Regions from separate parts of the Peribacillus sp. FSL M8-0224 genome, predicted to be linked through region 3. Evidence: predicted binding sites of a transcription regulator. Region 3 holds the regulator's gene; each other region holds the start of a gene.
What was found. Region 3 encodes CtsR, which represses protease genes until heat stress. Its sites were predicted from a motif close to ATGGTCAATAAAGGTCAAACA; they were not measured.

Region 1 (5,383 bases), 4.5 Mb from region 3:
CACCAGTCGGCCCAAGAAAAATGAATGAACCGATTGGTCTGTTTGGATCTTTTATTCCAGCCCTTGCTCTTAAAACAGCATCGGATACGAGTTCCACCGCTTCTCCTTGACCGATTACGCGTTCATGCAGGATATCTGATAGGCGAAGCAGCTTCTCCCTTTCACTTTCCACCAGCTTGCTTACCGGAATCCCTGTCCACCTTGCCACAATCGAGGCAATTTCCTCCTCCGTCACTTCCTGGCGAAGCAATCGTGATTCCTGTTTTTCCTTTTCCAATTCGTCTTCCATTGCTTCCAATTCTTTTTGAAGCTGCGGAATCCTTCCATGCCGAAGTTCAGCTGCCCGGTTAAGGTCATAGTCATTCTCTGCCTGTTCCAGTTCATGACGCAGTTTCTCAAGCTCTTCACGTTTGTCCTGCACCTTTTGAAGCGCTGATTTCTCCATTTGCCACTTGGATTTCATGCTATTCGCTTGATCCTGAAGTTCTGATAGTTCTTTTTGAAGCACTTCCAGCCTTGCTTTGCTTTGAGGGTCGTCTTCATTTTTCAGGGCCGCTTCTTCAATTTCAAGTTGCATGACTTTTCTCGTGATTTCATCCAACTCGGATGGCATGGAGTCGATTTCCATGCGGATCATCGCACATGCTTCATCCACAAGATCAATCGCTTTATCCGGTAAAAACCGCTCCGTTATATATCGGTTCGAAAGGACAGAGGCTGCAACGATCGCCCGATCATGTATCCTGACGCCATGATGAATTTCAAACCGTTCCTTTAATCCCCGCAAAATTGAAATCGTATCTTCAACATCCGGTTCAGGAACCAGAACCTGTTGGAAACGGCGTTCCAAAGCCGGATCCTTTTCAATATATTGCCGATATTCATCAAGGGTCGTTGCACCGATACAATGCAGCTCACCGCGCGCAAGCATCGGCTTTAACATATTTCCGGCATCAAGGGCGCCATCCGTTCTTCCTGCACCGACAATTGTATGCAATTCATCAATGAATAAGAGAATTTTTCCATCACTCTTCTTGATCTCATTCAACACCGCTTTTAGGCGTTCCTCAAATTCACCTCGGAATTTGGCCCCTGCGACAAGTGCACTTATATCGAGTGAAAAAACGGTCTTATCCTTTAAACCTTCCGGCACATCCTTCCTGACGATCCTTTGAGCCAACCCCTCGACAATCGCTGTTTTACCTACTCCAGGTTCTCCTATTAATACAGGATTATTTTTCGTTTTCCGTGAAAGGATCCGTATGACGTTACGGATTTCCGTATCTCGACCGATTACTGGATCGACCTTACCCGATTTAACCTCAGCAACGAGATCTCTGCCGTATTTTTTCAGTACTTCATAAGTGCTTTCAGGATTTTGACTAGTCACTCGCTGATTCCCCCTTATATCGCTTATAACCCGTTTTGCTTTATCATAATCAATTCCATATGATGAAAATAGCCTGTTTACATTCGTTCTATTGACTTGCAAAGACGCAAGCAGTATATGCTCGACAGATAAGTATTCATCCTCCCACATCTGCATTTCCTTTTCGGCAGCCGTCAGAACTTGCTGTAGGGAGGATGACATGTAAACCTGGGAAACACCCCCGCTCACTTCCGGTAATCCATCCAATTCCTTATTCAGCACTATATCAAAAAGATTCACCGATTTACCAGATTCCGATAAAATCCTGATTAATAAACTTTCATCCTGTTCCATTAAGGCCTTTAATAAATGAAGCTCCGTCAGCTCGGGATTCCCTCTTTCATTGGCTAGTTCCTGACCGCCAGTGAATGCCTGTTGTGTTCTCTCCGTCATTTTATTAATATCCATCTTGAAACCTCCCATTCATCTATATCATGAACGAATCCCCACTGGGTTTGACCAATTTTGACCTTTATATTTTCATTATACTTCTAATTCTCCCTATGTAAAGGAAAGTTATAAGAAATGCAGTAGTTTGGAAAATAAACGGAAAAAGCCTTTCTTCATATAGAAGAAAGGCAGACCCATTTGTAACATGGATAAATTCCTTTATGGATGAAACAAAATGGTTTATGCTTTCACGGCCGTTTTATTGTAACCATGAAATTCATCGATGAATTGGAAATCCCTATCCGTCCGACCTGCAAGGATCGTATCTCGGAGCAGAATGCCTGCATCGGTCGTATTGTGGATGATTTCCCCCCACATTCTAGCACTCGTTTGAACATTTGCCGTACGTGGAATGCGTTCCTCCTGATATTCCAAAAATGCCTGTTCAATGTCATTCCCATGCTTATGGAGCATATCAGACAAATAAGCTGCATCTTCTAAAGCCTGGCAAGCGCCTTGTGCCAAGTATTGAAGCATCGGATGTGCCGCATCGCCCATAAGCGTAATTCTTCCTTTTGTCCAATTATCAATTGGTAAACGGTCATACATCGGCCAGCGGCGTTGTCTTTGAATGAATGAAATCGCATTCTGAACAAGCTCACAAGTTCCGGCAAATACACGGTCCATTTCTTCCGGTGTTCCCCATTGATCTGTTTTTTCGTTTTCTTCCGTATATTGAGAACTTTTGAAAACCACTACTTGGTTATAAAGTTCTCCCCTTCTAACCGGATATTGAACAAGATGAAGGTCTGGCCCAATCCACATGTATACATCATCTAAATCCCCATGGCTCGTAACCTCCTCCATCGGGATCGCTCCCCTGTATGCAACATATTGAGAGCAGACCGGCTGATCTTCCACAAAAAGTTTCCGTGCCTTGGACCATAATCCATCGGCTCCAATGACAGCAGTTCCTGAATGTTGGGACCCGTTGGCAGAAGTAATCGTCACTTCACCTTCATACTCTACTGTCTCAATAATGGTTTGATTCGTGACCAGTTCGATATACGGGTTCTTTTCACAGGCTTCAGCCAATACTTTATGCAAATCGGAACGATGCAAAACAACATACGGAGCTCCATATCTTTCTTTATAAACATCACCTAAATCCAAAGCGGAAAGCTCTTTTCCGGAAAAGGCGTCCATCAGCACCAATCTTTTTGGAAATACTGCAATATCATTGATTTTATCCATGACACCCAAACGCTGCAATACGTTGGTGGCATTTGCTGCAAGCTGAATCCCTGCACCAATTTCCCCAAATTCGGGAGCTTGTTCTAGGACTTTTACATACTGTTTTGTTTCTGCGATTCCTAAAGCAGTTGCCAATCCGCCAATTCCCCCACCGATAACGATGAATGGTTTTTTTTCTGTGTTCATCATCAATTCCCCCTATATTAGTTGCTTTAAGCCAAAGTTGCGGACCACTACCACAGTAAGCGTTTTCATTCGAATGGCATTCATCTATTCACTAGTATCTTAGCTGAAGATTCCAAACCTATTATTTTCAAACCAAAACAGGCTTGAATTCACTTTCAACCTTTTGGTACCCATTGTTTGTGTCTAATTCTTGTTGCTGTTCCAAATCGAATCTTTCCATTATTGGTAGGTCGTTTACCGAGAATAAGTAAGAATCCGCATCTGCAACGTGCTCATGCCATGCCCAATTCGGAACGACGAAATAATCTCCCTTGGACCAGTCAAAACGAACGCCATTAATGACCGTATAGCCTGATCCTTGGTGCACTTGATAAATCGTGGAATGGGTATGGCGATGGGCTTTCGTATGGAAACCTTTAGGAAGTTTCTGCATCCATGCCCCCATCGTCGGATTGGCCGTTTGGCCATTTGATGGATTGATATATTCCACGGCAAAACCTTCATATGGATCCGGTTCGAAATTCATCAATCCTTCTATTGCTGCTTTGGTGCCCTTCCATTTGTAATTGGCAAGCGGTGCCACTTGTGAATAACGGTCGGATACTGGACGAACCATTCCGCCTTGATAACGGAGCTCTGAAAAATTATCCGGCCGTTTAGGCGTTTCAATCCGATCTGGATATGGTTCAAAGAAAGTGCCGCCTATGGAATAGATGGTTGGGATATCAAGGGCATCCATCCAAATCATTGGTTTTTCCCCAACATGTCCATGACCATGCCATAAGTTTTTAGGCGTGATCAAGAAATCTCCTTCTTCCATGAAGATCCTTTCTCCCTGCACGATGGAGTAGGCACCTTCACCATTCGTAATGAAACGAAGTGCACTTTGGGAATGACGGTGGGAAGGGGCCACTTCACCTGGCAACAAAAGCTGGACCGCTGCATAAAGCGTTTGTGTTGTTGAAGCCCATCCCCAAGGCTGGCGATAAGTAAGGCCAGGGTTTTGAAAATAAATCGCCCTGCGCTCCCCGCCTCGGTCAGGTGTGAAGATTTCAGCCGCTTCCATCAATTTTTTTGTTAAAAGCTCTTCTTTCCATAAATAAGCATGCGCATGAGGTTTAGGTTCATGGTCCATCAGAGCGGGAATGGCTTCCCACAGCGGCCCAAGGTTATACTGCTGAATATCCTTTGTAAAATCTTTTACGATTGTACTATTCATGTATTCCGATTTTTCAGCCATATTAATCCCTACTTTCTTTTTTATCTTGCCTCACTGGATTTTAGAAAGATTTCGCTTAATTTGATCATAATGTCCTGAAACATGCTCATCGATGAAGTGATCGACTATATAGGAAACTGGTTTGTTTCCGAATTTAGCGAAATTCCGGTGTGGCGATTCTTTGGATAGTGTTTCTTCATCTAAATTCCCGAGACCGCTCTCCACTTTATATTTAAGCCCCTCCACTTGCTTCATGACATCATCCACAGCAAGTTTGTCTGTATCGGTAACCGCCGCCAATCGGGCTGGATCTTGCAATCCACGCCCCCATTCGGCTCCAGGCATCGCTATTACAGTTTCCACTTCACCTAACCAATAAGGAATGGCTTCAGCTAAATGGGAAAGTATCTGCATGATTGACCATTCATCCTCTGCTGGTCTAAATCGGATCGTTTCTTCCGGTAGGTTTGCCGTTGTCTCAAGAATATGCTCGATGGATTGTTGCACTGATTGGATTGATGTCCCGATTCCCTGATAAGCCATTTTATTTTCCCTCCCCGACACGTCTCACACGGTTTTCAAGATAACCTATTTTGTCGATTTCGATTTTGACAACGTCACCATCTTTTAAGAACACTTGCGGATCACGGGCTACTCCTACCCCACCCGGTGTTCCTGTTAGTACGATGTCACCTGGTTCAAGAGTCATTAAGTTCGATAAGAATTCAACTAGATACTTCACATCGAATACGAAGTTGGATGTATTCGTTTTTTGGCGTTCTTCACCATTTACCGTTAATCGGACATTCAAGCCCGATGGATCGGACAGTTCATCGGAAGTGACTAACCAAGGCCCCATCGGAGCACTTCCTTCAACCGTTTTCCCTTGTAGCCACTCAAGTGTA
Region 2 (5,383 bases), 3.1 Mb from region 3:
GATAAAGTCTGTGATGCCATCTTCGAGCTGTTCTTGAAGAACACGGCGGAGCGGTCTAGCCCCGAAAGTTGGGTGATATCCGAGTTCAATTAGCCTTTGTTTCGCTTCATTGGTCACATCTAAAGATAAACCATTTGCAGCAAGTGTTTCGTCTAGCTCGTGAATCATGATATCAACAATTTGCAGAAGATCTTCTTTCTTCAATGCAGAGAATTCAATGATGCTATCGAACCGGTTCAAGAATTCCGGTTTGAAGAAGCTGCCTAAAGATTGCAGGATTGAAGCCTCTTCCACAGCTGAACTTGTACCGAATCCCATTACTTTTTGTTTCTCACCGACTCCTGCATTACTCGTCATGATGATCACGGTATCTTTAAAAGTAACGGTCCGGCCTTGACTGTCGGTTAAGCGGCCATCTTCCATGATTTGCAGGAACATATGCATGACATCCGGATGTGCCTTTTCGATTTCATCCAATAAGATGATACTGTAAGGCTTGCGGCGAACTTTTTCCGTCAATTGTCCAGCTTCCTCATGTCCTACATATCCAGGAGGAGAACCGATTAATTTGGAAACGCTGTGTTTCTCCATGAATTCACTCATGTCAAGACGAATCATAGCGTCCTTGTCCCCGAATAATTCCTCAGCAAGAGTTTTCGCCAATTCGGTTTTACCGACTCCTGTCGGACCAACGAAAAGGAAAGAACCGGTAGGACGATTTTTGGATTTTAACCCGGCACGACTTCTTCGAACGGCCTTGGATACCTTTTTGACAGCCTCTTCCTGCCCAATTACTTTTTTCATCAGCTCCGCTTGGAGATGAACCATTCTTTCTTGCTCATCTTCTTGGAGCTTACCTACAGGAATACCGGTCTTTTGTTCGATGATATTTTGAATGTCTTCAACGGTAACGGTTGGCTTAATTGCATCTTCCCCTGCTTGCAATGACTTTTCCAGTTTTTCTTCTTCATCACGAAGAACGGCAGCTTTTTCATATGCTTCTTCTTTTAAGGCCATTTCTTTTTCTTTATAAATTTGCGCCAGTCGTTCTTTCATGTTTTCTACCTGGCCGTCTTCGATGGTCAAGTTCAATTTGGAACCAGCTTCATCCATTAAGTCTATTGCCTTGTCAGGGAGGAATCGGTCTTGAATGTAACGGTTTGAAAGTTCAACAGCCGCTTTTAGGGCTTCCTCACTATATGTTACACCATGATAAGATTCATAACTTTCTTTTAAACCGCGTAAGATGACCAATGCCTCAGCCGTTGTAGGTTCGTTAACCTGTACAGGCTGGAAACGTCTTTCAAGGGCACCGTCTTTTTCAATTTTCCTATATTCGGATAAAGTAGTTGCTCCGACAAGCTGAAGTTCGCCGCGTGCAAGTGCAGGCTTCAAGATATTTCCTGCATCCATTGATCCTTCGGCCGAACCTGCTCCCACAAGTTGATGAATTTCATCGATGAATAAAATGACATTTTTCCTTTCCTGTAATTCACTGATCAATTGCTTCATTCTTTCTTCGAATTGCCCTCTAATTCCAGTATTGGAAACAAGGGACGCTACATCAAGCATATATACTAGCTTATTACGTAATTTAACTGGCACTGAACCTTCAACAATCGCTAAAGCAAGGCCTTCAGCAATGGCTGTTTTACCGACACCAGGTTCACCGATTAAAACTGGATTATTTTTATTGCGTCTGTTTAGAACTTCAATGACGCGTTTGATTTCTTCATTTCGTCCGATAACCGGATCAATAAGTCCTGCTTTAGCAGCATCGGTCAAATTGCGGCCATACTCCTCAAGCAATCCTCCGTCCTCGCCATGTTCAGCTGAATCCGGTTTTGGTACACCATTATAATTAAATGGATTGAATGAATTTGGAGATCCGTTAAATTGGAATTTCCCTATATCCATTCCGCCCATAGCTGCTCCAAGTTTGTTTCGTTCTTCTTTATAACAAGTGGAGCACAGTTTCACATCATGCTCCTGACCATTCATATTTAGGTGAACTTGAATATTAGCTTGGTTTACATGGCATTTTTCACAAAGCATGTAGTACTCCTCCTTTAAAAAAATAAATTGAAAATAAATCTTTGACCTTCTTTGACTTTCTAACTTTATTATACATTGACCTTCTTTGACTTTCAATAATTTTGTCTGGGAATTTTTTTGCAAAAAACAGGAATTCCTTCGATTTGGTTTGCTTAGCATATTAAACTATCCATTTCCAGTCAACTAAAAAGCTTTCATGAATGCTTCATACTACCGATTACCGAATTCAGGACTCACCATAACCTTAAACTATTAGCAAAACGCCAATTCTCTTGTCCATGTGCCTCATTCACTCTTATTTTTTAATACAAAAAAAGACTTTATTAAGTCTCTTTAAGGTTAGTACAATTTTTAAACGTTGGATTTCCACTCCATGTACTCGCTTTCCGCGGGCGGTTGGGGAGCCTCCTCGGCGTCTTCGCACCTGTGGGATCTCCCCTTGACGCGCTTTTCCCGCAGGAGTCTCGCACCTTCCGTTCCAATGATCTTTGTTTTAATTTTAAAATAGAACTCTTTTGCCTACAGTCTTTTTTTGTTTTTAAGTAGTATTAATACTTGAGGTGATATCGATACTTTCTTAAAAGTCCCCTCGTTGTTCAACCCATGCCATGCTTTCCTTTCCGCAATAGCTGCTTCAATTCCAATAAAAAATCAAAAAGGTTTCGGAATGAAACCTTTCGAAACCTTTTTGTCTACAATTTGAAAGAGACTTCATTAAGTCTCTTAGCTTTTTTATATTAAGATTGATTTTCTTCTATTATATACGTTTCGCACCGATATACTTTATACGTTTCGCACCGATATACTTTGGCTTCCAATAACTATTATTGGTTTTAGCGTATGACACTCCTTTTGATGATGACGAGTGTATGAATTCATTGTTTCCTATGTATATGGCCACATGTGTGGGTGTTTTCGCTTTATTTGGTGCAAAGAACATTAAGTCCCCTTTTTGCAGGCTTTTAACTTTCTTTCCTTTTTTATATATGTCAGCAGCAGTTCTTGGTAAACTCTTACCAGCCTTTTGATATGAATACTTCACTAAACCCGAACAATCAAAACCTGATGAAGAAATGCCACCCATTTTATATTTTGTACCTAGTTCACTTTTAGCCACTTTAATCGCTTTTGTATGATATGAAGCAGCTTCCACTTGGTTTCCAGCAAAGGATGCGGTTACAAGCGTGATAGCCAATGACAATCCGACGACAATTTTCTTAAACAAATTATTTACCCCCTGATGTGATTTGCTAAACCTAATATACTAGAAAAGCTATATCACTCGCATCACAGGATCTTTACGAATATGTTACATTTAGTAGATTTAGGAAGAATGTCCATATAAAACATAGAAATAAGTCGAATCAAGTGTCCATTCAATATATTGAAAAGCACCTTTAATAAAACTATCTTTTCTTCATAAAAAAACAGCGGTAAAAAACCACTGTCAAAATTCTTTTGAGAAAAATGGAAGAAATAGTTTTACCCCACGTTTATTGAAAGGTAAACATTTCAAATCTGCAATTAAATGACTTATGTATCCTAATGAACAAGTGGCGAAAATTCCGTCAATCCCCATAAAAGCTTCGAATTGAAAGGCAATGATGCCAAAGAAAGCGATACCGGCAATCGAATGGGTATAACTTCTATGTGGTGTAAAGGATGCCAGGATTATATAGACTCCCAACAGCCACAACCAGCTTTCCTGCAAAGATAAACCGCCTCCTAATACCGCTAATCCAGTCAAAGTCAGCATATGCCTTTGCCTAATGAAAGATGAAATAATGATGATTCCGATTCCTGCCCCTGCACCGATCCACTTTTCCGTTTCAGAGCCTTCCAAAAGACTATAAATGATCATTAAAATTCCAATCGTTTGTGCTATCGTTCGGATAAACTTATGTGAAAAGGTAATCCTATTACTTAACTTCCCATCAATATCCATATCGGGCATCAGCCCTGAAACTCCCCCGATGCCCACCAAAAATAAAGTGGTGGTTGAATCTGTTTGAAGTGTGTTTGCCGTCAAGAATCCAACTGTTGCCCCTATAGCCATGTGTGCTGTCCCGTTCACTGTCTCTCTCCTGTCCCTCTAAGAAGTAATCTGCTCAAGAAACGAATGTTTGTTCGAATCTCTGCATACCTAACTATACAACATTTTGGGGAAAATTTCTCTAGTTCTTATAAATAAAGCCATAGAAATCAGTGATTAGAGCAAATAAAAAATCTTTTCGTACATTTAAAACACTTTTTCTAAATGTCTATAATTGCTTTGTGTATTCAAGAAAATATTTTTCAGTAAAATGAGGTTTTTCATGAAATTTTATCCAAAATATGAATATACTAATCTATAAGGGGAGTGATTCAGATAGCTTTTTTAAATGCCTTCAATAATTTTAAAAATGGGAAAAAGTCCAAGAAAATAAAGAACATGGATTTTCGGGAACGGCATGTAAATAAATCGTCGGAGCTCATTGGTAATAATGTAATTGTCCAAAATATAATTAACAATCACCTTTCCAAAAAAAATAACCACTTGTAGGGTGGTTTTTTTAATTATTAGGGGAAATGGTTTCATTCTTTTCCAACTTCTCACTTGCTTCGTAAATATAGTTATATTGTAAATAGTAATCGTATATGACGTTTTGCAGGATTTTAAGCAGTGATTTATCGAATGTATCGAATTCAGTTTGATAACTATTTAAGACGGTGACGAATTTCCCGTCCATGTTTTCGAAATAATGGATAAGAAAGTTCTTGTAATATTCACTGTCGCTATTGCTTTTATTCGTAATGCACGGATCGCCGGTTTGAATGGACTTATCAAGCATCGCTTTGATGGATTTAGGCAGCTTTGCTTTTTTGAACTGGTTCAGGGTATAGATATCATAGGTAAAGGAAAGACCTAATTGATCGGAATAAAAATCCACGGCACAGTCCAATGTATAGATTAAGGGTGTTTTAAAGTCTTTACTGTTGGCAATTTCCTCTGATATCTCCAATTGAAATTCCTCGGATGTTAAATAGGCTGCAAATTTCATTTTTGAACTGCTCATGCTGAATACTTCATAAACGGCTGCATCTTGTTTTTCAATTTCAATTTCGATATTAAAAAATTTAAAGTGTTTTAAACGGTAAAAAGCAATCGGGGCTAATAGGAATAGCAATATCCAAACTAGGTAAAGGAATAATGTGTTAAAGATGATTTGATAAAATTCAGACGTTACGATAGGTTCGATGATTAACGATATCAATGTATGTTCAAATCCCTGAGAAACAGGGGGGGCAGGTACAATGGTTTCCTCTGGCTTTTTTAAAGTTTGGATAC
Region 3 (5,383 bases):
AAGGCAGACCCGGGGAACTGAAACATCTAAGTACCCGGAGGAAGAGAAAGCAAACGCGATTTCCTGAGTAGCGGCGAGCGAAACGGAATTAGCCCAAACCAAGAGGCTTGCCTCTTGGGGTTGTAGGACACTCAACATGGAGTTACAAAGGAACGGGGTAAATGAAGTGACCTGGAAAGGTCCGTCGAAGAAGGTAAAAACCCTGTAGTTGAAACTTCGTTCCCTCCTGAGTGGATCCTGAGTACGGCGGGACACGAGAAATCCCGTCGGAAGCAGGGAGGACCATCTCCCAAGGCTAAATACTCCCTAGTGACCGATAGTGAACCAGTACCGTGAGGGAAAGGTGAAAAGCACCCCGGAAGGGGAGTGAAATAGATCCTGAAACCGTGTGCCTACAAGTAGTCAAAGCCCGTTAATGGGTAATGGCGTGCCTTTTGTAGAATGAACCGGCGAGTTACGATTTCATGCGAGGTTAAGTTGATGAGACGGAGCCGCAGCGAAAGCGAGTCTGAATAGGGCGAATGAGTATGAGGTCGTAGACCCGAAACCAGGTGATCTACCCATGTCCAGGGTGAAGTTCAGGTAACACTGAATGGAGGCCCGAACCCACGCACGTTGAAAAGTGCGGGGATGAGGTGTGGGTAGCGGAGAAATTCCAATCGAACCTGGAGATAGCTGGTTCTCTCCGAAATAGCTTTAGGGCTAGCCTCAAGATGAGAGTATTGGAGGTAGAGCACTGATTGGACTAGGGGCCCCCAACGGGTTACCGAATTCAGTCAAACTCCGAATGCCAAATACTTATTCTTGGGAGTCAGACTGCGAGTGATAAGATCCGTAGTCGAAAGGGAAACAGCCCAGACCACCAGCTAAGGTCCCAAAGTATACGTTAAGTGGAAAAGGATGTGGAGTTGCTTAGACAACCAGGATGTTGGCTTAGAAGCAGCCACCATTTAAAGAGTGCGTAATAGCTCACTGGTCGAGTGACTCCGCGCCGAAAATGTACCGGGGCTAAACGTATCACCGAAGCTGTGGATTGACACCGTATGGTGTCGATGGTAGGAGAGCGTTCTAAGGGCGTTGAAGTCAGACCGGAAGGACTGGTGGAGCGCTTAGAAGTGAGAATGCCGGTATGAGTAGCGAAAGAAGGGTGAGAATCCCTTCCACCGAATGCCTAAGGTTTCCTGAGGAAGGCTCGTCCGCTCAGGGTTAGTCGGGACCTAAGCCGAGGCCGAAAGGCGTAGGCGATGGACAACAGGTTGATATTCCTGTACCACCTATACATCGTTTGAACGATGGGGGGACGCAGAAGGATAGGGTAAGCGCGCTGTTGGATATGCGCGTCCAAGCAGTTAGGCCGGAAACGAGGCAAATCCCGTTTCCATTAAGGCGGAGCTGTGATGGCGAGGGAAATATAGTACCGAAGTTCCTGATTCCACGCTGCCAAGAAAAGCCTCTAGTGAGATGTAAGGTGCCCGTACCGCAAACCGACACAGGTAGGCGAGGAGAGAATCCTAAGGTGTGCGAGAGAACTCTCGTTAAGGAACTCGGCAAAATGACCCCGTAACTTCGGGAGAAGGGGTGCTTTTTAGGGTGAATAGCCCAGAAAAGCCGCAGTGAATAGGCCCAGGCGACTGTTTAGCAAAAACACAGGTCTCTGCGAAGCCGCAAGGCGAAGTATAGGGGCTGACACCTGCCCGGTGCTGGAAGGTTAAGGGGAGAGGTTAGCGCAAGCGAAGCTTTGAACCGAAGCCCCAGTAAACGGCGGCCGTAACTATAACGGTCCTAAGGTAGCGAAATTCCTTGTCGGGTAAGTTCCGACCCGCACGAAAGGTGTAACGATCTGGGCACTGTCTCAACGAGAGACTCGGTGAAATTATAGTACCTGTGAAGATGCAGGTTACCCGCGACAGGACGGAAAGACCCCGTGGAGCTTTACTGCAGCCTGATATTGAATTTTGGTACAGCTTGTACAGGATAGGTAGGAGCCTGAGAAGCCGGAGCGCCAGCTTCGGTGGAGGCGTTGGTGGGATACTACCCTGGCTGTATTGAAATTCTAACCCGCGCCCCTTATCGGGGTGGGAGACAGTGTCAGGTGGGCAGTTTGACTGGGGCGGTCGCCTCCTAAAGAGTAACGGAGGCGCCCAAAGGTTCCCTCAGAATGGTTGGAAATCATTCGTAGAGTGTAAAGGCACAAGGGAGCTTGACTGCGAGACCTACAAGTCGAGCAGGGACGAAAGTCGGGCTTAGTGATCCGGTGGTTCCGCATGGAAGGGCCATCGCTCAACGGATAAAAGCTACCCCGGGGATAACAGGCTTATCTCCCCCAAGAGTCCACATCGACGGGGAGGTTTGGCACCTCGATGTCGGCTCATCGCATCCTGGGGCTGTAGTCGGTCCCAAGGGTTGGGCTGTTCGCCCATTAAAGCGGTACGCGAGCTGGGTTCAGAACGTCGTGAGACAGTTCGGTCCCTATCCGTCGCGGGCGCAGGAAATTTGAGAGGAGCTGTCCTTAGTACGAGAGGACCGGGATGGACGCACCGCTGGTGTACCAGTTGTCTTGCCAAAGGCATAGCTGGGTAGCTACGTGCGGACGGGATAAGTGCTGAAAGCATCTAAGCATGAAGCCCCCCTCAAGATGAGATTTCCCATGGCGCAAGCTAGTAAGATCCCTGAAAGATGATCAGGTTGATAGGTCAGAGGTGGAAGCATGGTGACATGTGGAGCTGACTGATACTAATAGATCGAGGACTTAACCAACGCTTTTAAAAAAATGAAATACCTTCTTATTATCTAGTTTTGAAGGAACAACGTTCCTTTTATGTTTGGTGGCGATAGCGAAGAGGTCACACCCGTTCCCATTCCGAACACGGCAGTTAAGCTCTTCAGCGCCGATGGTAGTTGGGGGTTTCCCCCTGTGAGAGTAGGACGCCGCCAAGCCATTTAAAAAGATCAGCCATCCGGCTGGTCTTTTTTGTGTTTGTAATAAAAAACTTTTCCGTTTTCAGGGACAGCACGGGCTGGCCTTATTTGAATTGGTTGCCATATCATGAGGAGGAAATGGATGAGCTGGGGAAATGGGGGAGAATTTAAGTGATGAAACCTTAAGCAGAAGAAAAAGTTCAGGTTTTACATCCATTTATATAGGGTATTTATGTAAGATATTTCAACTTTTATGTTCAATGGGGTATGTAACTACATATAATTTGGAGAAAATGGATATTACAGAAAGAAAGTGCGTTTAAGTTGCAAAATGCATTATTCCTTGTATAATAATAGTCAAATATAGTCAAAGTCAGAATGGAGGAGGCTGAGTGAGAAACATATCTGATGTTATCGAAACTTATTTGAAGCAAGTACTTGAAATAAGTCAAAAAGATATCTTGGAGATTAAAAGAAGTGAAATAGCAGATAAATTTCAGTGTGTTCCTTCTCAAATCAATTACGTAATCAATACGAGGTTTACCATCGAGAGAGGTTATGTTGTAGAGAGTAAGCGTGGAGGCGGCGGTTATATACGCATCATGAAAGTGGAATCACAGGATTCCGTGCAACTTATCAACCAATTATTATCGCTTATTGGTTCCAGGGTAACTCAATCGATGGCTGAAGGAGTAATTTCACGGCTGATGAATGAAGACGTCATTAATGAAAGAGAAGCAAAGATTATGATGAGCGTCATAGATAGATCGGTGATTTATATCGACCTGCCTGACCGCGATGAGCTTAGGGCAAGAATTTTAACTGCGATGCTTACGACTTTAAAATATAAATGAAACTGGCAGAGGTGATGAACGTTGATTTGCCAAGAATGTCATCAAAGGCCTGCTACCCTGCACTTCACCAAAATCATCAATGGAAAAAAGACTGAAGTCATGATTTGTGAGAAATGTGCTCAGGAAAAAGGTGAAATGTTCATGGAGGCAGGCGGACCTGGTTTTTCAATAAATAATTTATTAGCAGGATTGTTGAATATGGAGTCGAATATTCAACAGACAAAGGCAAATGCATTTCCGAAAACGGAAGAGAGGCGCTGCCCGCATTGTCATCGATCTTATAAAGAATTTGTCCATATTGGCAAGTTTGGCTGTGCCGAATGTTATAAAACGTTCAATGAACAGTTAAATCCCATTTTAAAGAGGGTTCATAGCGGCAATACAGCACACATAGGGAAAATTCCAAAAAGGATTGGTGGCGCCATATATCTTCGAAAACAAATTTTGGATTTGAAAGAAGTTTTAAAGGTCCACATTGATCAAGAGGAGTTTGAGAAAGCGGCAGAAGTAAGAGATAAGGTTCGTTCCCTTGAAAAAAGGTTTGAAGCACAAGAGGGAGGCGAGGAATTATGAGCTTGGAAAAGTTTGTAGAAAACGCCTTGAGTTCCTGGATGAGTGCCGAAGGGCCGGAAATCGATATTGTATTGAGTTCGCGGATTCGGCTGGCCAGGAATTTCAAAGACTTTACCTTCCCAACCTCCTTTTCGAACGAAGAAGCTAATAAAATCATTGAATTGGTCAAAAAAAGAATCGAAGAGGAAGTAACCCCGGAGATTGGAAAATTGGAGCTATTAGAGATTGACCAATTGCAGCCACTGGAAAAGCGCGTTCTGGTTGAAAAACATTTAATCAGTCCTCATTTAGTTGAAGATTCAGCGAAAAGCGCATGTCTCCTTTCGGAAAATGAAGAAATAAGTATCATGATAAACGAAGAGGACCATCTCCGTATTCAATGTTTAATGTCGGGGTTGCAGCTAAAGGAAACCTTAAAGATTGCAAATGTTCTTGACGATTGGATTGAAGAATCCATAGACTATGCATATGATGAAGAAAGAGGATACCTGACTAGTTGTCCGACTAATGTGGGAACAGGGTTAAGGGCTTCAGTCATGATGCATCTGCCGGGCCTGGTCCTTACACAGCAGATGAATAATATCATACCGGCTATCAACCAATTGGGGTTGGTGGTTCGAGGGATTTATGGAGAGGGCAGTCAAGCGTTGGGGAATATTTTTCAAATCTCCAATCAAATCACCCTTGGAAAATCGGAAAGGGATATCGTTGAAGATCTAACGAGTGTAGTGCAACAAATCATAGCCCAGGAACGGTCAGCGAGGGATGCATTAGCGAGGACTTCCCACATACAATTAGAAGATAGAATTTTCCGTTCATATGGGGTTTTGTCCAATGCTCGAATCATCGAGACCAAGGAAGCAGCTACATGTATCTCCGATGTTAGGTTAGGGATAGATCTTGGGTATATAAAGAATATTTCCAAAAGCATTCTAAATGAATTGATGATTTTGACGCAGTCGGGATTTTTACAAAAGTACGCAGGCGGCCCTTTAAGACCCCATGAAAGGGATATCCGTAGAGCAGCACTCATCCGG

Region 1: clpB (ATP-dependent chaperone ClpB) is a predicted target of CtsR. The motif match lies at 1,882-1,902, and genes of this name have one in related genera.
Region 2: MKX49_RS11275 (ATP-dependent Clp protease ATP-binding subunit) is a predicted target of CtsR. The motif match lies at 2,094-2,114, and genes of this name have one in related genera.

What each region holds. Positions count from the first base shown of each region.
Region 1 covers NZ_JBBOOJ010000001.1:948,136-953,518, reverse strand. Annotated here, with positions in the region: gene clpB (ATP-dependent chaperone ClpB) at 1-1,837, opposite strand, end outside; gene MKX49_RS04565 (FAD-dependent monooxygenase) at 2,060-3,259, opposite strand; gene MKX49_RS04560 (cupin domain-containing protein) at 3,387-4,499, opposite strand; gene MKX49_RS04555 (DinB family protein) at 4,530-5,021, opposite strand; gene MKX49_RS04550 (fumarylacetoacetate hydrolase family protein) at 5,023-5,383, opposite strand, start outside.
Region 2 covers NZ_JBBOOJ010000001.1:2,346,586-2,351,968, forward strand. Annotated here, with positions in the region: gene MKX49_RS11275 (ATP-dependent Clp protease ATP-binding subunit) at 1-2,055, opposite strand, end outside; gene MKX49_RS11280 (C40 family peptidase) at 2,813-3,280, opposite strand; gene MKX49_RS11285 (metal-dependent hydrolase) at 3,503-4,129, opposite strand; gene MKX49_RS11290 (hypothetical protein) at 4,608-5,383, opposite strand, start outside.
Region 3 covers NZ_JBBOOJ010000001.1:5,398,527-5,403,909, forward strand. Annotated here, with positions in the region: rRNA gene MKX49_RS26315 (23S ribosomal RNA) at 1-2,757, shown strand, start outside; rRNA gene rrf (5S ribosomal RNA) at 2,822-2,937, shown strand; gene MKX49_RS26325 (CtsR family transcriptional regulator) at 3,312-3,773, shown strand; gene MKX49_RS26330 (UvrB/UvrC motif-containing protein) at 3,795-4,346, shown strand; gene MKX49_RS26335 (protein arginine kinase) at 4,343-5,383, shown strand, end outside.